One region of the Halolactibacillus sp. JCM 19043 genome, then DNA from elsewhere that is predicted to be linked to it. Evidence: riboswitches for the same ligand, from Rfam matches in the RefSeq annotation. Region 1 holds a riboswitch; each other region holds the start of a gene.
The links. A riboswitch is a leader RNA that binds a small molecule or an ion and turns the genes downstream of it on or off. The one in region 1 is predicted to bind S-adenosylmethionine.

Region 1 (8,223 bases):
GCTCGTGTTGTTTCATCAAAGACATGACTCTTGATTCGTAAATCTTTCTCCATCACGTTCACTCCATTCCTTTTTCTTTAACTATAACGTGTACTGCATGAATTTTCAAACTTTTATGTCAATTCATCAGCTTTTCTGTCTCTTATCATTCTCCGACTTATATTCTACCGATATAGAAAATAAATAATACACTAAAAAGACTCATCGTCACCGGTGAGTCTTTTTAGATTCATATTAAGCCGTGACTTCGACTAAACGTTTTAAATATTTCTTAGCCACTGTCGCACCTTTGACACGTACAGGTAAACTTGGATCAATAATCACTTGCACCTGATGATTAATGACCGCGTCTTTTAACGCTTCGATCGTAACGACGTCATGAAGCGTATTATAAATGACCCCGTACTGTAGAAAATGATGCGTATCACTTCCGCCAACGATTGGTAAGTTTAGCCGATGTGCTACGTCAGTTAATTTCGCTTGGTAATTCGCCATATCATAACTAAACAGGTCCTTTCCATTTAGATCTAACGCATCGAAATACTGTAGTTGTTGATCCGTTAAATGAATCAGCGGGGTTGATTCACGGTAGAAATGCGCACCAATAAATAAACAATTGTTTGCCTTTACCCATTCATTTAATTGATCAATGGAAAGGAAGTGACCTTTTGTTGTGTAAGGCTCTAACTGTTCCCGAATTGTTCGAATTGATTGGCGTTGACCAATGACAAGCGTATGTCCGCCTTCCTTTACATCGACTTCCATCCCAGGAAAGACTTTAAATCCCTTAACCTCATAATAGTCATCGATATATGGATAATGCGCATCTAAGTAATCGTACACATCAAAGAAACAAATCGTATTAAAATGTTCGGTTAAACAAATCGCGTCGAGTCCGTTTAACTTCGCCTCCTCAATCATTTGTTCAAAGTAGTCCGGATGAAAAGCTGATTTTTTTGATATTTTTACATGGCTATGAAAATCTATATGCATATGGACACGTCCTTATCATTAATATTTGATCATTTATATTATCTGTTTCCTTCTTATAGAGATTACTCAGTCCCTCATATGACTGCATCATACATTATCCGTTTGTTGATGGGATCGTAACCAAAGCATGAGCTAACTGAGCCATATCAAGGCGATAAAGTAACTGATACTTAAGCTAAAGAACAACACATCACGTCTTTTAATAGTTAAATGTTGCAGTTTTAACTGTTTTACTTTTGGGTGGTTAAATCCGTATAAACTTCCCTTTGATTCAAGTGCTTCGACCATCGTCCGCGAACGTTTCGCTACAGACAACATAAGCGGATAAAACGACTTAATTAATAGTTTGATATAATAGAAGAGATGCCGGCTATAAAAAAGCCCTTTTTTCGCAGGTTTTTTTCCTCGTAATCGGTAGGATAAAAAGATATGATGGTATTCCTCGACTAACGTCGGCAACATACGATACGCATAACCAATACTAAATGAGACTTGACCAGGGACGCCAATTTTTAACAACCCATCACTCAACTTCTCCGGTGACATGGAACAAAATACAACGATACTCGCCATCGAGATAACCGATAATTTTAGGGTGAGTTTTAACAGTGGCAACATCGCCGTGACGTTTCCACCGAAAAATAACCCGACAATGAGATAAGACCCACCTTGGGTGAGTAACCCGAGCGTTAAAATAAAAATAATGAGCGGGCTTACTTTCGCCATAATCGTTAATACGACAAGAAAAGCGGCTAACCCAATCAAGACTGGGGTTGAGTGGATAAAAAACGGCACCACGCCAAAGACTAAATACCAAAGGAATAACGTCCGCGGATCTAAGCGTTGTAAAAACGTATGGTGGTAGCCATAGGCTGTATTTAAAAGTTCTATTTTAACTTGTTCGATTGACAGTTTATCTGTCAATGTTTTTACCACATCCATTTACATCACCTCTCGTTGTAAACAATCGATAAACATTTGTTGGTTTTTCATTAAGGGCAATTTGAGTCGTCGAGACAATTCTACGATTTCTGGTAAAATAATGCCGGCTTTATTTAAGACATGATAATCACCGACTAATTGTTCTGGCAATCCGTCGAAAATAATCTGACCGTTATTTAACACGATGACACGACTGGCCCAATCAAACACGAGCGACACGTCATGCGTAGCCATCACAATCGTTTTTTCTTCCCCTGTCTGACTTTGCATGAGTCGTTTCACATGTTGTTTTGCGGCCATATCAAGTGTGGCTGTTGGTTCATCCAACAACAATAACTTTGGTGACATCCCTTCACCAATGGCTAGTGACGTGCGTCGCATCTGCCCGCCGCTAAGCAGTCGCGCATCACGCGATTTAAGTGACGTTAAATCAAACCGTTCTAATAACCTAGCGACACGTTGATCTAAATCTTTAACATGTCTCATCTTTAAAAAGTAGCCGATATCTTTTTCTACACTATCGTCAATAAACATATGTTCCGGATTTTGATGAATGTAAGTCACATACTCGGCTAATTGTTCAGGTGACTGTTGACTGATGTCTTCGTTAAATATCTCAATTTGACCGGCTTTCGGTTTCATTTGGCCGGTTAACAACTTCATTAAAGTGGATTTTCCTGCTCCGTTATTGCCGATTAAGGCACCCGTTCTCCTTGATAGAGGGTGAGGTCGAGCTGGTCAAATACTTGATGGGTTGTTTTTTCAAGTGACTGATAATGAAACGAGACACCTTGGAGCTGAACAGCTACGTCGTTATTCTCTTCTGGAGCTATTTCAACTTTGTTTTCTTCTACTTGTTTTAATAATGGCTTAAAGTAACTTTCTGCTTCATCAATCGTCAGCGGCAGCGGCTGATCATGCCAATGCATCGCTCGAGCCATCATTGTGACCTCTGGCGGATACACACCTGCTTGTGAGAGTAAGGCATCATTTTCTAGCGCTTCCCGGACTGGTGTATGAGCTAGAACTTCACCCTCACACATTAAAATGACTTCTTCAGCATAACGGGCAACAAACGAGGCATGATGCTCAATCACAATAACCGTTTTTCCTTGTTGATGCAGCGCTTGTAATTGTTTATAGATGACCTCCGCATGAAAGGGATCGAGTTGACTGACCGGTTCATCAACAATGATAATATCCGGGTCTAAACTTAAAATCCCACTCAGCGCCAGTAAATGCTTTTGACCACCACTGAGTTGCCAAATGTAACGGTCTTTTAGATGACTTATGGCCATAAGTTCAAGCGCCTTTCTCCTCTTCTTTTAAAGTCACTCAGCCCAAAGTGCAACGGTGCAAAACAAGCGTCATCTAATACTCTTGGACTCACCAGTTGATTCTCAAAGTCCTGATACACATACCCAACGTGTTTAGATAACTCTGACACCGACACTTTTGTTGTATCATGACCATTAACGGTTGTCTTACCCGCATAGTCGCCCACATAGTAATGAGGAATAAGACCATTCAAACATTTACAGAGCGTACTTTTCCCACTACCGTTGCCACCCATAATCGCCACAAACGTCCCTTCTTTAATCGATAGCGTCACATTTTTAAGCTGTGGACTGTTCTGCCCTGGATAAGTGAAGGTCACGTCTGTCATCGTTAATTGATGTGTCATGTTAAACAACCTCCGAATAACCGTCAGTGTCTTTTCGTCCTTTGCGTTTGACCAAATAGCTAACAACAACAAGGGCGACAATGACCGGTATAGCCATCATTGGAAAGACAATCCACTCACCAAAACGGTCCACGAGCGGGGCTTCCCACTCCCAACCAAACGTCGTTTCTGATAAATACTCAAATAAGAAACTTAAACTACCGAGAACGACCGTCGCGAGTACAAACGGTACGGTAACAATGTCTGATAAGCCAAGTTGTAAATCATTCTTTCGTGGCTTCATCCCTAACAAAGGCTCAATCTTACCGTAGAGTCTTGGTACAAGGTATAGCGTGGGGAGTAAGGCGAACAAAATACCTGAAAACAGCACGTCGTTTAAAAATGCAAGTCCTTCAATCACGACAACACTTTCTGCCAAACCTTCGACCGCTTCTAATTCTTCAACCCCCACCCATACTTTTAAAATATCAACACTCATACTTATAAACTGGTGCAGGATTACACCAACCATCGCTCCAAGCGCGACTTGTTTTTTATTTTCCGGGTTACGGACACTGACCCCTGCAATAAAAATCGCCAGTGAAAAGGCGATAAACTTCTCTAACTCACCAATCCCACCAAACTGCCCTAGCATAATCTCACCGAAGATCACCTCACCTAAACTTGCGCCAATAGCCGCGTATAAGGGATGGAAAATCATCGCTAAGCTAAGAGGAATAAAAGCAAAGTACTCAACCGACAATTCAATCGGCCCTAAGTAAAACTTCGGAATAAGTTCGGTGATCATGTTAGATAGTCCGTAAAGCGACATCGACAAAATAAACACCATCATTTTTTGTGACTGTGTTAAAGTAAAGCGTTGATGTGTATTCAAATGAAACAGCTCCTTTAATTAAGTGATACGTTAAGTATATCGGTCGGAGATGAAGCTAGTATATGAGTCATGTAAAGACGCTGTAAAATATTGTGCATCTTTAAACATTATGTAAAGTTTCTTACATTCCCGCTTTTCACTGCACGGATTTTGCTATAATGACGCTACATACCGTTATGATAAGGAGCGAAATAAATGTTTAACTTTCCAACGAAAAACTTAACACCGAATCAAATGAAAATTGCCGACTACTTTAATAGACAGGCCCAACAAGCTCTACTTAAAACGGAAGAAGAAATTGCTAATGACTTAAAGATTAGTAACGCTACAGTGTCGCGTTTTTTTAAGGTGCTTGGTTACAGAAATTACAAAACCTTTAAACAAGCGCATATTCATAAGCTTTCTTCCTCTCCACAAAACAAGTTACAACAAGCAAAAGAAACCTCGTCGATAGGACCGATGAGGTTTCAAAAGTTACTCGATTATTTATACAAAACAGAAACAGGTCTTGCAAATACGTACGTGAGCCGCTTCGTTCATTTAATCAAACAAGCCTCAACCGTTCATATTTTTAGTTTTGGGGTCACGAAAGGATTGGGCGAATTATTGTTTTATCGCCTGCGCCGCTTAGCGATTCCCGTCGAACTTCACACTGAAGGAGGTAGTGAACTCATGGAGACGTTGTTGCATTTACAACCAACCGATACAGTCATTTTTTTCAGTTTCTCAAGATTGATCAATGAGACAAAGGCGTTATTACACGTCACGGAGAAAAAAAGCATCAAGACCATCGGCTTAACTGACCAAGATAATTTAGCAGACCAGTACCCGGCACTGCTAATATTTCTCACCGATCGCGGGAAGCCGAATGAATTCCACTCGATGATCGGACCGACGTATTTAATTGAACGTTTAATAGAAGCATTAATTAAAGAAACAACAGCTGAGACAACAGCCGAGGCTTTAGTGGCGTTAAGGTCAGAATTGAAGGCATTTTTACCACGTTAACCTTGCGCACACTGGCGCAAGAGTCCGACGAGCTTTTGTTGGTCAAACGCTAGTGCTTCTAACTCACAGTCTGCTTTCACTAAGCAGCCAAAAGTATCTTCATCTATTAATGCCACAAAACCCACTAAATGTTCTACTGTCTTCGCATGAATGGGGCCGATATATACACCAGCCGCTGGATCCATGCCAACCAGTAAAACAGTGGATGGGTGTACGTTAAAGCGGGAACGAGCACGGTTTCTTCAGTCTGAATTAAATAGTCATCTGAGAGTGTAACGAAACACTCAATATGTCCATGACAATAACACAAATGGTCCTCCCCGTCATATATAATGACCATCGGCTGACTTGCCCTTACCCAACTACATCAAGTGCTTGATTTGTTTGGGTGAGCTGATTCATATGTTCCGTAAACATGACCTGTTGTAACGTCGTTAGTCGGTTCACTTCAATCAACCGTCTTAACGTATAGTCTGTCACAATAATCTTAATCTGTTCTTTTTCTGCGATTTGTGTCACACACGCTGTTTCGTGATCACAAACGACCGCAATCGCACCTAAACGGATAATCGCAAGCAATGTCTGGTGAAACACCTTACCTGTTTTAAGTAAGACAAGGACTTTATCATCTTTGCAGATACCATTATCTTGAAAGATCCTACTATAGTTATTTACAGCTGCTTGAAAGTCACCAAAGGACATTGACTGACTTACCGGTTCTGATTCGATCAAACACGGCACGAATCCGTGCCCTAATTCCACATGCTGATCCATTAAATGAAAAACCGCATTCGTTTTTGGCGCATCGTCAAAGCGGTGATCTAATAACGGCTCTTTTAAATCGGTTCTTACCATCTCACATCATTCCTCTCTCTATACATTCGTATGAAACATTGTGATAAGAAAGGCGATCAATGACGAAAACACGCATCCATTAATTGAATGCGTGTTAATTTCATAACGAACATTCATCATTCAAAGCCTTCTGCTTTGCTGGTTGGGGCACCTTACTCATGTAGGTTGCCGTGAAGTCTTAGAGCCAGATCTCTCGTTCACTCGTGATAAACACCTATGCAGTTGTTTTAGAAAATTATAACATAAATTCCGTAATTGTAAAGAGGTTATACGCCAAAATACACAAGTTGCCAACTCACACCAAACTGATCATTAAACCAAACCATCTGTTGATGGCATTGATACGTATCTAATGGCATTAACACTTCTCCATTAACGGCTAAGTAATCATATAATCTTTTTAATTCTTCTAATGACTCACACTCGATCACAAGTGAAGTACTTGGAGTAAACGTGAAGGGATGGTCGACAATACTATCAAAACAAAGCACGGTTTGATTATGTAAGGTGATAATCCCTCGTGATACTTTATGTTGGTCTGCTTCTCTCCCGTGGCCATAGCGCATCAATTCTAATATTTCTGCCCCTTTAAAAGCCCCCACATAGAAGCGCATCGCTTGTTCTGCCTCACCTCTAAACATTAAACACGGATAAAGTAAAGTCATAATCATTCCTCCTACAAGTTACACATGTATTCTCCTGACGTTTCATCCACATGAAAATATAAACGTCTTTCTTTCCATTATAACGTAAAATTGTCAATGCCGCTTCAGCGTTTACGATATTTTTCAGAAAGATTAGAAAGATTACCCGTAAAATGTTTAACGCTTTCATATTTCGGTTAGATACAGGGTAAGGACAGAAAAAAATGATTGAATGGAGGCTTTTACATGACCATCAAGAAAACAATCAAAAAACTCGAAAGTTTATACTTAGAAAGTCCAGAAAAATTCTTTACAATGTATTTAAACACGGATCCGGCTGACCCTGACCAACAAGGTGGCGAATGGCGGATACATTTAAAAAATGGACTCAATCGTTTTGAAAAATACTTAGACACCGAAGACAATAAAGATGAATTAAAAAAATTCCAACAAGTAAAAAAAGCCGTCAAAGATTTCTTTAAAGAAAACGAATTAGATTTAAAGAAAAGCGTCATTATTATCGCAACACCGGATGAATTTGTTTACAGTGACATCCTACAAATACCGGTTGAAACGGAATTCTTCTGGGAAGAAATCGCGAAAGTTGACCAGCTCGTCAGACTGCATCAAGAATATCCAAAAGCAGGTGTCATCCTGACCCAAAAAGAAGCGATTCGACTTGTTGAAACAGAGTTAGGTAAACTGATTGACACCGTGGTCTATGAACTGGATTTAGATACAGAAGATTGGCGTAAACACCCTGCCGTTAACCGTAACCATACCTCAGCAGGGGCAAATGCAGGTAAAAGTATCAACTTGCGCGAACAATTTATTGCCCGATTTGAAGAAAACCGGAAACGTTGGTATAAATCGATTACCCCGATGCTTGATAAACTAGCGAAAGACCGTGAATGGGAATATATTTACCTCGTCGGTCCACACGAAGAAACACATGAATTAAAAGAATTGATGAATAAGCCCATCAATGCTTGTATCGATAAGAATATGTTAGATGAACACCATGATAAAGTCATTAAAGCCGTACACGACCTGTAATCGTGAGGAACTGCAGACATGCAGTTCCTCTTCCTATGTCATAACAAAACGAATGAATGACACATACTTCGAAATATATACAGGAGGTGCCTTATGCGCTTAGGTGGCTATGTTTTTGTTGATCATTTAACCCCTGAAACATGGGTGAATAAACATCTTGAAAAAGG
Region 2 (8,223 bases), on a different contig from region 1:
ATAAGAAACAACCGACACTCATCCAATGGCTTGGGTTATGGGAATGCTTTTTAAAGCATAGTTTTAATGACCCTCACATTTATTACATGGTCTTTGTCGGAGATTTAGGCGACACAGCAAAAGATTTATTTAAAAAATATTACACAATGTACCCAGAAGAACTTCTGGCTGTGCCAGATGAATTAAAGGGCATTCTTCAAGAAGAAAGCTTTTCAAAACGTAGTGCCGACTTTTTATCAAAAAGCGTGACCGAAGGCTATCTAGATGAAGCAGACCTCTCCACACTGACAGAAGTGACGCATATGATTTGGGTAGGAGCTCTTGTTCATTATTTAAATCATCGGCGCAGTTGGACAAAAGACGATGCGATTCACTATGTTTACCGTGAGGTTGAAAATGTGGTTATGCGCTACGTTAAAGAGGAGAAAAGAACAAAACTAAAAAAACAGCTGCTGAAGAAAAAATAAAACAAAACTAAGTGATACCGCTCATATAAGTGAGCAATACAATAGAGATAAAGGATGAGAGAACATGGTTTTTAACATACAAGATTCAGACACACGACGGGTAAAGACAGATTTTGACCGCAAGGTCAAAAAACTGGAGCACGTCAAAATTCCTATGCCTGACGGTAAAACACTAAGGCCCATATTTGGTTACCTGAGGACGCTTTAGAAAATCCAGTACCCGCCTTATTAGAATACTTACCGTATCGTAAGAATGATTTTACCGCGATTCGCGACTCGGCTCGGCACCCTTATTTTGCGGGCCATGGTTACGCCAGCATTCGCGTCGATATTCGTGGGTCAGGTGACTCGGATGGGATTTTACTTGATGAGTACTTAAAACAAGAACAAGACGACGCGCTTTCAGTTATTGACTGGATCACCAGTCAACCGTGGTCGACTGGTCGTGTCGGTATGTTCGGAAAGTCTTGGGGCGGCTTTAATAGTTTACAAGTCGCCGCACGTGAACATCCAGCCTTACAAGCCATTATTACTTTATGTTCGACAGACGATCGTTACCAAGATGACGTCCATTACCGCGGGGGCAATATTTTAGCTTCTGATATGTTGTGGTGGGCATCAACAATGTTTACGTATAACGCTCGCCCGCAAGATCCATCAGTCGTTGGTGACTCGTGGCGTGACAACTGGCTACAACGTGTAATGGAAACACCGCCGTTTGCGATTGAATGGTTATCTCACCAACGACGTGATGATTACTGGAAACATGGGTCGATTAATGAAGATTACAGTAAAGTGAATATCCCTGTCTTTGCGGTCGGTGGTTGGCAAGACGCTTATACGGACGCGATTTTTAGAATGGTGGAACATTTGCCAAACGCCAAAGGCTTGATTGGTCCATGGGCTCATGAATACCCAGAAGTCGCAACACCAGAGCCGACGATTGGTTTTCTTCAAGAAGCCGTTCGCTTCTTTGATCATTGGTTAAAAGACACAGATACCGGTATGTATGAGGAACCAAAATTTCAAGCTTGGATTCAAGAACCTGAAAAGCCTCAAGTGACTTACGATAAAAGACCAGGTCGGTGGATTGGGATGGATCACTGGCCAAGTGAGGACGTTACCAGTGAGAAATGGTATCCGAATAAGCAGTCGCTTACCGAGGCAATGAAAGACACCAACACTATACTTATACCAAGTGTTCAAGAACATGGATTTTATGCGGGGACGTTTTGTCCATTCGGTCAGCCTGGGGACTTACCCGCTGACCAACGTCTAGAAAACGGTAAAGCGGTTGTTTTTACATCTGACGCTTTGACAGAAGATCGTGATTACTTCGGTGAACCTGTCTTTCATGCGCGACTATCAACCGATCAAGACAATGCAATGGTCGTTGTCCGTCTGATGGATAAAGCACCGACCGGTGAGTCCACGTTAATAAGCTGGGGCATGTTGAACCTCAATCACTATAAATCGCATGAACACCCAGAAGCACTTGTTCCAGGAAACATCTATGACGTGAAGGTTAAACTGGATAGTCTTGGACAGAGGTTAACGAAAGGTCATCGATTAGAAGTTGCGATTGCACCAACCTACTGGACTAAAGCTTGGCCATCGCAAAAACCAGTGAATTTAACCCTTCATACAGGGATGGGTACGTATCTCGACCTGCCTGTTAGACAGCCGAATGAAAGAGACGAGGACGTGCGGGTGTTTGATATGGCAGAAACCGCCTCTATTATTGAGCGAGAAGTCTTGCGCAAAGAAGAGCGGTCATTCGATATCGTTCATCGTCCCATTGATTCAACGTGGCAAGTGATTGATTATTCTGATGAGGGTAGCCGTAAGCTCATGCACAATGGCGTTGAACACGGGAGTATTAATAAAAATATCTACTCTATTAAAGAGAATAATCCGCTCTCAGCGACCGCTGAATGTTACTGGGAATTAACGGTTGGTAGAGATGCGTGGCAGACGAAGGTTGAAACGTACAGTAAAATGACGTCAGATGAAGAAAACTTCTATTTAACCCATACCATTAAAGCCTTTGAACACGACCAAGAGGTCGCTTCAAACAAGTGGGAGCACACAATTCCTCGTGACTATAATTAAATTTAAAAAACCGCTAAGGCGAGTCGACTGACTGCCCTTAGCGGTTTTGTTGTTCTTTCATCTTGATCTGATATTATTTTTTAACTGATATTAATTAAAGTTATAAGCGGTCACAATTGGCGTACGGCCTTCTACTTGGTCGTTAAAGTATTCATAGAGGCATGTGCCGAGGAACGAACCTGCCACGTTATAAACATTTTCATAACCTAAGTTTGAAGCGCTTGAACCATATTGTAAGAGCGTTGCCCTGAACGACAGTGCACATATACAGGCACATCCGTTGGAATCTCATCTAAACGTTCACGGAACTGGCTTAATGGTATATTGACCGCATTGGTAAAGTGACCCCGCTTGAATTCACCCGGTTCACGTGCATCAATAATGTGGGCGTTTGATTCTACAAGTTCACGCATCTGGGTTACTTGTACTTGTTTGATGACGCCGTTAAGGACGTTTAAGCCGTTTAAAGCGGCCATGTTGACAACATCTTTAGCGGTACCAAACACTGGCGAGTAACAAAGTTCAAGCTCTTTTAAATCTTCTAAAGTTGCGTTCATCATAATCATGGACGCAATCACGTCAATACGCTTATCGACATTACCGCGGCCAATCGCTTGCGCTCCCAAAACGCGACCGGTTGGCTTTTCAAAGATTAACTTAAAGTAAACCGGGTGACTGTTTGGCATGATGCCTACTTTATCCGTCGGAATTACATAGCTAAAGTCAAAGTCAAAACCTTGCGCTTCAGCTAGACGCGCATTTAGACCGGTTGATGCAGCATTCATGTCAAATACTTGGATCGCACTTGAACCGATGACACCTGTGTTACGGTGTGGAATATTATACATATGGTCAGCCGCTGCGCGTGCTTGACGTTGCGCTGGTCCCGCAAGAGCTAAGCGAGTTTTTTGACCGGTTAGTTTATGATGGACTTCAATCGCATCACCGACCGCATAAATATCTTTATTTGATGTAAGGTAGTTGTGATCGACTTTAATACCACCAGTCACACCAATGTCAAGACCTGCTTCTTTTGCGAGTGTTGTCTCTGGACGGACACCAATCGCCATCACGACCGCTTGAGCTTTGATTGTCTTACCTGATTGTAACACGATGTGGTCGTCTTTGACTGATTCAATCCCGTCACTTAAGACAAGGCCCATGCCTTTATCGACCATTTCTTTATGAAGAATTTGAACCATATCGTAATCAAAGGGTGCCATCACTTGGTTTTGCGCTTCTACAAGTGTTACATGCTTACCTGCGTGTACTAAGTTTTCAGCGACTTCAATACCGATAAAACCACCACCAATAACGACAACATCTTCGACCGTGTCTTTTGACACGAATGTATTTAATTTTTCAATATCAACGACGTTACGTACGCTAAAGACATGCGGTGAATCAATCCCATCAAGTGGTGGCATAATAGGATTTGCCCCTGGAGATAAGACGAGCTTATCATAGGCTTCATCATGTGTCTCATCTGTTTCTAAATTTTTAACCGTAATCGTCTTGTCATCTTTATTGACTTTTATCACTTCTGTTCTGACGCGTGCTTCGATTTTATATTGTTTACGGAAGACTTCCGGATTCATTAATACTAATGTTTCACTGTTTTCAATTTCACCACTTAAGTGGTATGGTAATGCACAGTTTGAAAAGGATACGTGCGGTCCACGCTCAAACATGATCACCTCTGCTTCTTCATCTAAACGACGAACTCGTGCAGCAACAGATGCCCCACCTGCGACACCACCGACAACTAATACTCTTTTACCCATAATTTCTTTCCCCTTTCGAATGTTAAGACCTGTGTATTTTTCAACAAACTTATATAAGTGATATTGTTCACAATAATTATTATACCACTAGGGGTATGTTGAGTCAAGAGTTACCTTGCACTCTTTCTTGCCTCTCTGTTAGTATGAATTAACTTTCCCGTTATTTAGCTGAAACAAAGGGCGATTGAGATCTCGTTAGTTAAAATGAAGTAGCGATAAAAGGGAGAAAAATAAAAAAAGAGAAAGAAAAAACGTACACATCCTGTCTAAGACACCATGTGTACGTTTTTAGTATTAAATAATTTGAAAGCTGACCCACGTATCGAACGTATCTCTAGCTGGTACTTTAATTAAATCTTCTTGTCTATTTAATTCACCATTTTTTCTCGTCCATGGTTCGACACAGACAAAGCGTTGGTCTTGTTCGGTCCACAGGACAGTATAATGAAACGGTTCGTCCATTTCCATATTAATCGACTGTTGGTCCACAGTTGCTTTAACTTGTGTATGGGTATTCTCTAAAAGTACCGCTTCTTTTAAATGTGTTAAATCGATTTGACCAGTAAAGGCTTTTTCTTCTTCATCGTTATAATCATAATACGTTTTAGTTGGAATATCTAAACCGACAACCTTTTTATCTGATTTAAAGTACGGGTGTAGACCCGGATAGATTGGCATCGGTGTATCGGATAAATTTTCATAAGATTGATGAATCAATAGCTGATCACCACGAAGTGTATAAGTAAAGATTACCTTAAAATCAAACGGATACACAGCTTTTGTACTTAAGCTACTTCTAAACAGAATAGAAATAAACGCATGTTCTTCATCGCTGTACGTCTCAAGTACTTCCCAGGGATGAATTCTTGCGAGTCCATGGTTTGGCATATCATACGTCTGATTGCCCCAATGATACTGCTTATCTTTTAGTTGACCAGAGATCGGGAATAACACGGGGATCCCCCCACGAACATTTTGTTTACGGTCAAATAACGTTGCTTCATTTAAGTATAACCGTTCTTCATTGTTTGTGCCGTAACCTGTAATGATACCGCCACGTTCTGGACAAACCGTAATCCAACTGTTGCCGGTTGGGTGCTTTAATTGATACATTGTAAACATGTCTTTCTCAAATCGCTCAATCGTATACATGAATAAATCGCCCCTCGCATTAATGAATTAAATGACTAAGTTGCTCTCTCTTTTTACACAACATTTACATTATAACAGACTATCTTAAAAAAATCGTTGTTTTCAGACAATTATTCTCCACTCAAGTGAAAATAATCACATAACCTTACTCCCTTTCTAATATAAAAGAAAATAACAGAAAATTAACAGCCCACATAAAAAAAGAAGGTCGTCTCATTGTTTAGAGACCACCTTCTTCTTCATTATATTATTTTAAAAGACGTATAGCTTGAGCCAAATCGTTCAACAAGTCATCGATATGCTCAGTCCCAACAGAAAGACGCAGTAACGTATCCGTGATGCCTCTTTCCTTGCGAACAGCGACTGGCATATCGGCATGTGTCTGGGTAAAAGGATAGGTCACAAAGCTTTCCACACCGCCTAGGCTTTCAGCAAAACTGATCAGTTGAAGTGATCGAAGAAACGGGCTAATATGAGCGGCCTTTTCTAATTCAAAACTAATCATTGCACCCGTTCCAGGTAATAGACCTGTTTAATAGAAGGATGCGCACGTAAATATTGCGCGAGTCGTTTAGCTGTTTCTACTTGACGGTCTAGTCTCAGTGGTAACGTCTTTAACCCGCGCATTAACAAATAACAATCAAACGGCGCTAACGTCCCACCACTCGCATTATGACTTTGAAATAATGACGCATAGACTTTTTCATCCTTCGCCACCACAAGCCCACTTAAACAATCATTATGCCCGGCTAAATATTTTGTTGCGCTGTGAATGACGATATCCGCTCCAAGCGTTAATGGCTTTAGTAAATATGGGGTTAAGAATGTGTTATCAACAATGAATAAGATATCTCGTTCTTTAAGCAAGTCCCCTAGCGCTTTGACATCCACTTGTTTCAACAATGGATTCGTCACCGATTCTACGAAGATGGCTTTGGTTTTATCGGTAATCGTATCCGTGAAGGCCTGTATATTGAGCGGATCGACGTATGTAAATTTCAATTGAAAGCGCGCTTCATAGTCTGAAAACAAACGATACGTCCCACCATATAAATCACTTGAGACAATCATCTCATCATTTGATTGAAATAGCGATAATACGAGTTGAATGGCTGCCATACCCGAAGACGTTGCACAACACCCCGCGCCTGATTCGATTGCCGCAAAGCCTTGTTCTAGCGTATCTCGGGTCGGGTTGTTTGTCCTTGTGTAATCAAATCCTGTTGATTCATGAAGATCATTATGTCGATAAGCTGTTGATAAGTGTACAGGATAAGTGACCGCGCCTGTACTCGGTTCTTGCTTGTTGCCGAGTTGTGAAAAATACGTGTCTAATTGATACATGCGATGCGCCTCCTTTAGTTTAATACTTCTTAAAAGTCGTTGCGTTTTTGACCTAAACAGTAAAAGCGCCCTCTTAACAGTTAAGAGAGCGCCTTAGGTCTTAATCGCTCTTATCTTTAGGTCTATGCCTTTTGGATTTAGCACCTTCCTCTAAATTAGAGAGGTTGCTGAGACATCACAGGCCAAATCCCTCCGTCTCTCTTGATAAGAAGTATGTAATTGTTTGAAAAATCCATATATGGTTTATACTATATGATAACGACTTTCTGATTAAAAAACAAGTACTATTCAGAAAATTCTTTAATCTAACGGATCAAAAAAACACCTCCAAAGCATTTGCCTTGGAGATGTCTCTATAAAAGCTCGCTTATTCAATGTGAAAGTATCAATATTACGAACTAGTTCATCATATAGCTAATCGGAGAACCTGGCCCAAGATCCCAGCTAAATAACATCCAAACAATAAGCATGAGCAACCAACCGAGTGTAAAGAAGATGGTGTATGGGAACATCGTTGAAATCAACGTTCCAATCCCCATTTTCTTATTATACTTTTGCATAATGACAATGATCATCGCAAAGTAAGGCATCAGCGGTGAAATAATATTACTGGTTGAATCGGCAATCCGGTAAGCCATTTGTGTGAGTTCAGGTGAGTAACCTTGTTGCATCATAATTGGCACAAATACCGGTGCATCATCGCCCATTTAGCAGAGGCTGAACCGATAAATAAGTTAATAAAGCCTGAAATAAGAATAAACAACAGAATTAGGACAATTCCACCTAATTTTACTGAATCTAAAAATTCAGCTCCAGCAACCCCAATAAGTAAACCTAAGTTTGATTCAGTAAAGTAACTAACAAACTGACCTGCGGTAAAGGCAAGCACGATAAACATGCCCATGGAAGCCATCGTATCTGACAGCTTATTCGCCATATCAGTATCAGTATTAATCACTTTCGTTACTTTTCCGTACACAAGACCTGGAATAAAGAACATAATCATAATGATTGGTACGAGTGATGACATAAAGGGTGATGAAATGACGCCACCGTCATCCGCACGTAATAAACCGTTAGCTGGTACGACGAGTAACCCAATCACAATGACCGTGATGAGTAGACTTAACCCACTATAACGTAAGCCTTTTTTCTCGAGTGCTGACAACTCCGTTAAATCATCCTTATTGACACTACCTTTAAACGTTCCTAAGCGTGGTTCAACAATCAGTTCTGTGACCAGCGCACCGACAATCGTAAGCAAGAACACAGAGGCAATGACAAAGTAATAGTTCATCGCTACGTTCATATTATCCGCATAAGCTGGATCAATAATTGCTGCTGCTGAAATTGTCATTTCCGCA
Region 3 (8,223 bases), on a different contig from region 1:
ATTCAAGCGGGTGCGAAAGATTTTATCGTTAAGCCATTTGATCAAGATCGTATTAAACAAGCGTTAGAAAAAATTTTTTAAAGCATACTAAAAGGTCACAGTTGGGCTAGTCGCATCTGTGACCTTTTGTTTATCATATTGAATGCGTCCGATTGAGACAAGATACAGTCACTTATTTTCTGGATAGCGATAAGCGACTTCATCCATCTTCTCATCATAATCAACGATTAAATCATGACCTTCAAAGAACCAGAGGTCATCTTCTTTAACGTAAAAAGTGAGTCCACTCTGCTCAAATTTCTCACCAACAGGTCCATCAATTGCTTCATTGTGTACGTCAAAGGCTAGTGCGTAGCCTTCACGAATCGGGCTTGTACCATAAATTTTCACATAAAAACGAACGGCACTACCTTCTTCCACTAATACTTCCTCTTTGAACCATTGAATGGCTTGATCTGTTACGTCTAATTTCATCCTTTGCACCCCTTATCTTCTCATGTATGAGTTATGGTATTTACTATCAATATTAATTGTAACATGTTTACATCATTTTGTATGACATGTTGCTTCTCATGGATTTGATTAATTAGTAAGAAGTGCTTGTTATGTGTATTAACACTTATATTCAGGTTGTTTTATGGAAAAAGTTGCGACTTATTAAGAACAACGTTAAAATAAAGTAAATTAATTAACTAAGTCAAATGATAAAGGATGAGTACGATGACAATAAAGATTGGGATGGTAGGGACAGGTGGATTTAGTCAAAAACATGCTGATATTCTAATGAAGATGGACCAGGTAAGACTTGTAGCTGTTTGCGGTACGAGCGAGGAAAAAGCGAAGCGATTTGCTGAACAGTATGACGGCATGAGAGGGTATAGCGATTTTCATGCGATGCTAGACGCAGAAAAATTAGATGGTGTTTATCTTTGTGTGCCGCCGATGGCGCATGGTGAGATGGAACTTACCTTAGTAAAGCATCGCATACCTTTCTTTGTTGAAAAGCCACTAGGTGTAACAACAGCGGCGCCAGAAAAAGTTGTTGAAGCACTCGAAAAAGCACCGTTAGTGACTGCTGTCGGTTATCATTTCCGTTACTTAGAATCGATTCAATATCTTAAACGTCTATTAAAAGACCATACCGTAGGTCTAGTGACAGGCAGATGGATGGGGTCGATGCCTGAGGTGAGTTGGTGGCGTAATCAAGCATTATCGGGTGGACAATTAAATGAACAAGCGACGCATATTGTCGATCTTTTGAGGTACCTTTTAGGTGAGAGTGAAGAAGTTCATGCTTATGAGGCACAACGCGTGATGAATAAGCGAAAAGAAGACGTGACTGTAGCGGATGTCGGTACACTCAGTATACGATTTAAATCTGGAGTCATCGCTAATATTACCAATACGTGCATCTTACCAGAGGGTTTAGATGAAATAGGGTTTACGATGTATACCGATTCAGCAGTGATCGAGTGGACTCCTGAGTCGTTAACGATAAAAACGGGAAAAACCGAAAAAGTCATGGTAGATACACAAGATCCCTATTACCAGGAGGATGAAGCCTTTATTCAATCCATTAAGTCAGGTAGTAATGAACACATTTTGTCTACGTATCAAAATGCTTATAATACTCAGCTTATGACGGACGCAGCACGCGTCTCTGTTGAAAAGCATTCTCCGATTAACCTAAATGACTAGTAGGGCAGAGCGATATTAAAAAATAGCCGTATGAATAGTTACAATGATGAAAACTTTTGGTGAAATGAGGTTTACCCACAGCGGTTAAAGGATAGATTATACTATAGTTTATTTTATCTTTAAGGGAGTGGTCATTCATGTTTAAGAAAATCCTGTTAGCTTCTGATGGATCTGAATATTCAATTCGCGCCTGTGAAAAAGCGGTTGAATTAGCAAAATGTCAAGCAGATGCTGAAGTTACCATCTTGTATGTTGTTGATGGAACAGCGGCGAAAGCTGATGCAACTTATCACTGGAATGCGAGTGATTTAGATCGTAGTCGACGTGAAAAATTAGAAATCTCTGAGCGTAAATTAACAGAAGCGGAAGTAGATTACAGTATCAAAATCTTACATGGTGATCCAGGCCCAACGATTGTTAAGTACGCGAATGATGAACGGCATGATCTCGTCATTATTGGAAGTCGCGGATTAAATAGTCTGCAAGAAATGGTGCTAGGAAGTGTCAGTCATAAAGTGGCTAAACGCGCCGATTGCCCGGTACTCATTGTTAAATAACATCTAAAAATCCCCTAGTCACCGTTTATGTGACTGGGGGATTTATCTATTTTATGCGGCTTGACAAGCTGGACAAAGTCCGTATACTTCAAATTTATGTCCTTCAATCATGTACCCACTTAAGTCATCATCAATCATATCCATTGGGCAGATTTGAATGCGTTTTGTTGCCCCGCATTTGCGACAGATGAAATGATGGTGGTGGTGATTAGCACACCGGATTTGATAATGTTTTTCTCCGTCTAGTTCAGTGGATTCTAAAATACCTAACTCGTTAAAGAGGTGGAGATTTCGGTAGATTGTATCAAAGCTAATCCCATCATAATGCGGTTCCATATAAGAGAGTAATTCTTTAGCTGTACGATAACGCCCTTCATTTGCGAAAAACTCTAAAATCATTGCCCGTTTATTTGTGTATTTATAACCAGCCTCTTTTAACTTATTAAGGCTTCATTTAAATTCATACAATCGCCTTCTTTCGTTGAGATTTTAACCATACTTTTTGGAGAAATGTTGTCACGATGAGAAAAGCAATTAAGACCATCACGATTGTCCCACCGGGGGGGATTTCTAAATAATAACCAGAAACAATCCCTAGAATGACACTTGCTTCACCGAAGATAATCGAATAAAAAATGGTTTGTTTAAATCCTTTGGCAATGCGAATACTACTTGCGACAGGCAGTGTCATGAGCGCTGAAACAAGCAACACACCGACAATGCGGATAGACGCTGAAATAACAAGTGCCGTCAGTAAGATAAATAATAAGTGAATACTCTTTGAATGAATACCTGATACTTTCGCATGTTCTTCATCAAATGATAACATAAACAATTCTTTATAAAACACAACCATTAACGTTAAAACAATAACCGCAATAATCCGAATCGTATTAAAATCTTGTTTAGACACAGCTGAAACAGATCCGAATAAGTAAGAGTATAAGTCATTGTTCAATCCGTCAGCAAGTGCAATAAAGATAACACTAAGACCAACCCCACCAGAGAGAATAATAGGAATAGCTAAATCTTGATAAGCTTTATAGACTGTTCTTAGACGCTCAATTAAGATAGCTCCAAAGATAGAAAAAATTGTCCCGGACGTAAAAGGGGTAATGACAGCTAATCCGTATTTTTTATCCATAAACAAACCAAAAGCAATACCGGCTAAAGTCACATGACTCAAACCGTCAGCAATTAAGCTAAGGCGTCTCACAACGACAAACGTACCAAGGAGTGGCGCAATTAAGCCGATGATTAAACCTGTATAAAGTGTCGTGCGCAAAAACTCAAACTCAAAAAATTGACTAAGCAAACTCACTCACCGTCCTTAATGATTGTGGGTCACGATATTTAAGTCATGACCATAAAATGATGAAATCCGTTGTTCAGATAAATTATGAAACGCTTCTGTATCACCATGAAAATGGATTTCTTTATTGAGACAAGCAACGCCATTTGCATGACTTGTCATCGTGCCAATATCATGGGAGACAAGGAGAAGGGTGATTTTTTTCTCGTGATTTAATTTCCCTAAAAGTTCGTAAAACTTTTGAACGTTTTCCGTATCAATCCCAACAGTCGGTTCATCTAAAATGAGAAATTCCGGTTCACTGACTAAAGCACGGGCAATAAAAATGCGCTGTTGTTGACCACCTGATAAGTCACCAATGTTTTGATTGATGTATTCTGACATACCAACAAGTTCAATGGCTTCTTTTACTTTCTCGCGATGTTTTTTTGTGAAGAACTTCAAGTAACCGATTTGTGCCGTTAATCCCGTAGCGACGACTTCTTTTACCGTGGCAGGAAACCCTCGATTAAAGGCATTAGCTTTTTGTGACACAAAGCCAATCTTCTGCCAATCTTTAAACTTATTAGCAGGTGTTCCGAATAACTCGATCGAGCCATGTTGCGGTGTTAACACACCGAGTAGTAATTTAATTAATGTTGTTTTACCGCCACCATTTGGTCCGACAAGACCTAAAAAAGCCCCGCGAGGAATCGAGAGGTTCACATCTTTTAAAGCAATCTTGTCTTCATAGGCATAGCGTATATTTTTTAATTCAACGATGGTGTCTGTCATTGTATTTAAGCTCCTCTATCTATTATATAAAAGCACTTTGTGATTGTTCGAAACGTAACCATTACTAAGTGTAACCGAAACAAGCATGAATGTAAATAAGAATTGTTACGGTTTAGGTTTAAGTTAATCATAATAAATGCTTTGATGTCAATGAAAGTGCATTAGAACAAGCGAAAAGGTGGAAAAACGAAGCAAGAGACTTTATACTAAAGAAGGAGAAAAGAGAAAGGGTGGGGATTCATTTGACAATGACGTTTTATTGTTATCCAAAGTGCGGTACATGTAAAAAAGCAAAGCAATGGTTAGAGGCTAATGGTGTCGCTTATGATGAGCACCATATTGTAGAAGACACACCATCAAAAGCAGTGATGATGGGGCTAATCGAACGAAGCGGACTAGATATTAAAAAATTCTTTAATACGAGTGGCCAGAAGTATCGTGAATTGAATTTAAAAGATAAATTACCTGATATGACGCATGAAGAGAAAGTCGATGTACTCGTAAGCGATGGGATGTTAATGAAACGTCCACTTACTTATGATGACCAACATGTGACGGTCGGTTTTAAGGAAGAACAATTCGAACAAACATGGAAATAAAGCAACATAAGCAGCAACAAATTCGCTTAAATGAAAGAGGGAATGATAAATGACTTTACCAAAAGATTATTATTACACAGATGAACATGTGTGGTTAAATATTGAAGATAACTTAGTTCGTATCGGGGTGACTGATTATGCGCAAGATGAACTAGGTGACGTTGTGTTCGCTGAAATCAGTGAAACTGGTGAAACAGTGAAAGCGAATGATACGTTCGGTAATGTTGAATCCGTTAAAACAGTATCAGAACTGTATGCACCAATCAACGGAGAAATCGTTGAGGTTAATGATGTATTAGAAGATAAACCTGAACTGATTAATGTGTCACCTTATGATAAGGGTTGGTTGATTGTCATTAAGCCAGATAATATGGAGGATGTTAAAGCACTTATGGCAAGTGACGCGTATAAAGATTTTCTGCGGGGCGTTACTGAGGACCATGTTGCTTTAAACTTGTCACACATCAATGATATTGATTTAACGAAGTAATCTGATCATAAAACACGCCTGAACATTAGTCAATACTTCTAATGAACAGGCATGTTTTTCTTAAAGATAGGCACTAATTGCCTCCATTAGACTAGGAAAGCTTAAGTTCTGGCCCCATTGTTTAACGATATGACCCTGTTGATCAATTAAGACCGTCGTTGGTACACCTAAACAAGTGTAGTTGAGATATGTTTCACGACCATTATCTACAAGAGTTGGTTGTTTGATAAAGTTATTTTTGTAACGAACGGCATCATCGTGATGCCTTTCTCTACCAGTGACATTAATGGTAATCATCGCTAATTTGTTTTGGTCCACGGTTTTGAATAATCGCTCTTTCATCGGCATATCCTGACTACAATCAGGACACCAAGAGGCCCAAAACGTAAGTAACACCATTCGCCCGCGCAAATCACTTAATGTAAGATGGTCGTCTTTATCAATATAGGGAAGCGTAAAATCTGGTGCAGTTGTCATATATATCAATCATCCTTTCAAACTGTTGTATACTCTCGTGATTAATTAGTATAACATGGACAAAATATTGTGAAAACTTATTGACAGCATATTTTTAACGTGCTATTATCACCATTAACCAATTAAATATTTAAGACTCTTATCAAGAGAGGTGGAGGGACTGGCCCGACGAAGCCCGGCAACCGTTAAATACAAGCTGTATTTAAAAAGGTGCCAATTCCTGCAAAGCGTAAGCTTTGGATGATAAGGGAACGCTTAAACGTAAGCATATGATGCCAGCGTCTTTTTGTTCTCTTATTAAAGGAGAATAAAGGGGCGCTTTTATATTGATTGAAATAGTGTTTGGTTGATAATTTAATCATTAAACCATCGCGTATTCGGTTAAAGAGAGAAGAATGAATACCGTTATAAAAAGAATGAATATTTAGATATTAGGGGGAAGTCACATGATCGTCATTGATCAGTTATCGAAAGTTTTTAAAACAAACGAACATGAACTAAAAGCCGTAGATGATTTAAGTTTATCGATTGAAAAAGGTGAGATTTTCGGCGTGATTGGTTATAGCGGTGCTGGTAAAAGCACTTTTATTCGCTTAATTAATCGCTTAGAAGAACCGACAAGTGGGACAGTAGAAATAGAAGGACAAAATATCACTAGCCTATCAAAACATGAATTACGGGTGAAACGCCAGGAAATTGGCATGATTTTTCAGCACTTTAACCTGTTGTGGTCGCGCACCGTTGAAGAAAACATTGCCTTTCCATTAGAAATTGCCGGGACATCAAAAGCTGAAATACAAACGCGTGTGCAAGAATTGATTGATCTTGTTGGACTAACAGGTAAAGAAAAGAATTATCCGTCACAACTTAGTGGGGGACAAAAGCAGCGGGTTGGTATTGCACGAGCACTCGCAAATAAACCGAAAGTATTACTTTGTGATGAAGCAACATCGGCTCTTGACCCAGAGACAACCGACTCAATTTTAGCTTTGCTTGTTGATATTAATGAAAAGCTCGGTTTAACGATTATCCTCATTACCCATGAAATGCACGTCATTCAAAAGATTTGTCATAACGTAGCCGTAATGGAAGCGGGACGTGTGGTTGAACAAGGAAATGTCCTTGAAGTCTTCTCACACCCTAAAAAACCGGTGACGAAAAAGTTTGTTGAACAGGTCATGGGTAAACCAGATGAAGAACTCACCGATGATGTATTAATCGAACATATTTCAGATGGTCATGTACTAAAGTTAACCTTCGTAAAAGAAACAGCCAATCAAGCGATTATTTCAGAGGTAGCTAAACATTATGACGTTGATATTAATATTATTCAAGGAAACATTAAACAAACACAAGAAGGAGCTTACGGCTCGCTTTATGTAAAAATGACAGGGGACTTACCAGCAGTGGAACAGGCGATTCAATTTATTCGATCAACATCAGTCGATGTGGAGGTGATCACACATGGCTAATTTATTTCCAAACATTGATTGGATGGATCTTTTATGGGCAACAGGTGAGACACTTTATATGACACTTGTCGCTTTAATAGGGACGTTGATTTTAGGTACGATCCTAGGTCTATTCATTTATTTATCCGCGCCGGGTAACTTGTGGGATAATAAAATTGTTTATTCAATTACCGCTGGATTTGTGAATATATTTCGGGCGATTCCTTTTATTATTTTAATCTTTTTAATTTTACCACTCACCGTCTTTTTATTTGGGACGTTCCGCGGACCAACAGCCGCATTACCTGCATTAATTTTAGGTTCTGCGCCGTTTTATGGTCGCCTCGTTGAGATTGCTTTACGTGAAGTTGATCACGGTGTAATTGAAGCAGCGAAAGCGATGGGGGCAAAAACATCGACGATTATCTTTAAGGTGTTACTAAAAGAATCGATGCCAGCGCTTGTTTCAGGACTGACGGTAACGGCGATTGCTTTAATCGGTTATACCGCCGTCGCAGGATCGATTGGTGCTGGGGGTCTTGGTGATTATGCCTACTTCTACGGCTTTACTCGTCGAGATATGGATATCGTTTATGTCTGTACACTCCTGATTGTATTAATTGTATTTATCTTTCAATTTATTGGCGATGTTATTACGAAAAAAATTGATAAGCGCTAATGAGCTTATTCATATATTAAAAAAAGAAAAGGGGATTTCATGATGAAAAAAATTGTAACTTTATTTTTACTTGTCTTGTCACTTGGATTTTTAGCTGCTTGTGGAGAAGAATCAGCAGAGAATGAAATTAAAGTCGGGGCTACTTCTGTGCCTCACGCAGAAATCTTAGAAGAAGCGCGTCCATTG

Region 2: it holds a riboswitch for S-adenosylmethionine, as region 1 does, so the genes downstream of both, JCM19043_RS07660 (PLP-dependent transferase) here and JCM19043_RS07210 (AMP-binding protein) in region 1, are expected to answer to the same signal.
Region 3: it holds a riboswitch for S-adenosylmethionine, as region 1 does, so the genes downstream of both, JCM19043_RS09095 (methionine ABC transporter ATP-binding protein) here and JCM19043_RS07210 (AMP-binding protein) in region 1, are expected to answer to the same signal.

The regions. Positions count from the first base shown of each region.
Region 1 is NZ_BAXD01000010.1:61,103-69,325, reverse strand. Features, by position in the region: gene ilvD (dihydroxy-acid dehydratase) at 1-53, opposite strand, end outside; gene JCM19043_RS07240 (PHP domain-containing protein) at 235-993, opposite strand; gene JCM19043_RS07235 (energy-coupling factor transporter transmembrane protein EcfT) at 1,126-1,935, opposite strand; gene JCM19043_RS16005 (energy-coupling factor ABC transporter ATP-binding protein) at 1,936-2,598, opposite strand; gene JCM19043_RS16000 (AAA family ATPase) at 2,631-3,233, opposite strand; gene JCM19043_RS15995 (ABC transporter ATP-binding protein) at 3,224-3,619, opposite strand; gene JCM19043_RS07225 (cell division protein FtsQ) at 3,621-4,451, opposite strand; gene JCM19043_RS07220 (MurR/RpiR family transcriptional regulator) at 4,689-5,501, shown strand; gene JCM19043_RS07215 (hypothetical protein) at 5,498-5,686, opposite strand; gene JCM19043_RS07210 (AMP-binding protein) at 5,856-6,356, opposite strand; SAM riboswitch class I at 6,467-6,569, opposite strand; gene JCM19043_RS07205 (VOC family protein) at 6,623-7,021, opposite strand; gene JCM19043_RS07200 (VLRF1 family aeRF1-type release factor) at 7,247-8,056, shown strand; gene JCM19043_RS07195 (hypothetical protein) at 8,150-8,223, shown strand, end outside.
Region 2 is NZ_BAXD01000012.1:18,960-27,182, reverse strand. Features, by position in the region: gene JCM19043_RS07680 (TetR/AcrR family transcriptional regulator) at 1-467, shown strand, start outside; gene JCM19043_RS07675 (CocE/NonD family hydrolase) at 651-2,579, shown strand; partial or broken gene JCM19043_RS07670 (FAD-dependent oxidoreductase) at 2,670-4,363, opposite strand; gene JCM19043_RS07665 (aldose epimerase) at 4,658-5,515, opposite strand; gene JCM19043_RS18785 (PLP-dependent transferase) at 5,763-6,020, opposite strand; gene JCM19043_RS07660 (PLP-dependent transferase) at 6,017-6,859, opposite strand; SAM riboswitch class I at 6,967-7,070, opposite strand; partial or broken gene JCM19043_RS07655 (AbgT family transporter) at 7,258-8,223, opposite strand, start outside.
Region 3 is NZ_BAXD01000016.1:25,029-33,251, forward strand. Features, by position in the region: gene JCM19043_RS09045 (response regulator) at 1-81, shown strand, start outside; gene JCM19043_RS09050 (HesB/YadR/YfhF family protein) at 169-474, opposite strand; gene JCM19043_RS09055 (Gfo/Idh/MocA family protein) at 721-1,698, shown strand; gene JCM19043_RS09060 (universal stress protein) at 1,836-2,255, shown strand; gene JCM19043_RS09065 (transcriptional repressor) at 2,307-2,654, opposite strand; gene JCM19043_RS09070 (metal ABC transporter permease) at 2,716-3,570, opposite strand; gene JCM19043_RS09075 (metal ABC transporter ATP-binding protein) at 3,586-4,341, opposite strand; gene JCM19043_RS09080 (arsenate reductase family protein) at 4,584-4,940, shown strand; gene gcvH (glycine cleavage system protein GcvH) at 4,990-5,430, shown strand; gene JCM19043_RS09090 (TlpA disulfide reductase family protein) at 5,491-5,907, opposite strand; SAM riboswitch class I at 6,044-6,157, shown strand; gene JCM19043_RS09095 (methionine ABC transporter ATP-binding protein) at 6,354-7,379, shown strand; gene JCM19043_RS09100 (methionine ABC transporter permease) at 7,372-8,037, shown strand; gene JCM19043_RS09105 (MetQ/NlpA family ABC transporter substrate-binding protein) at 8,080-8,223, shown strand, end outside.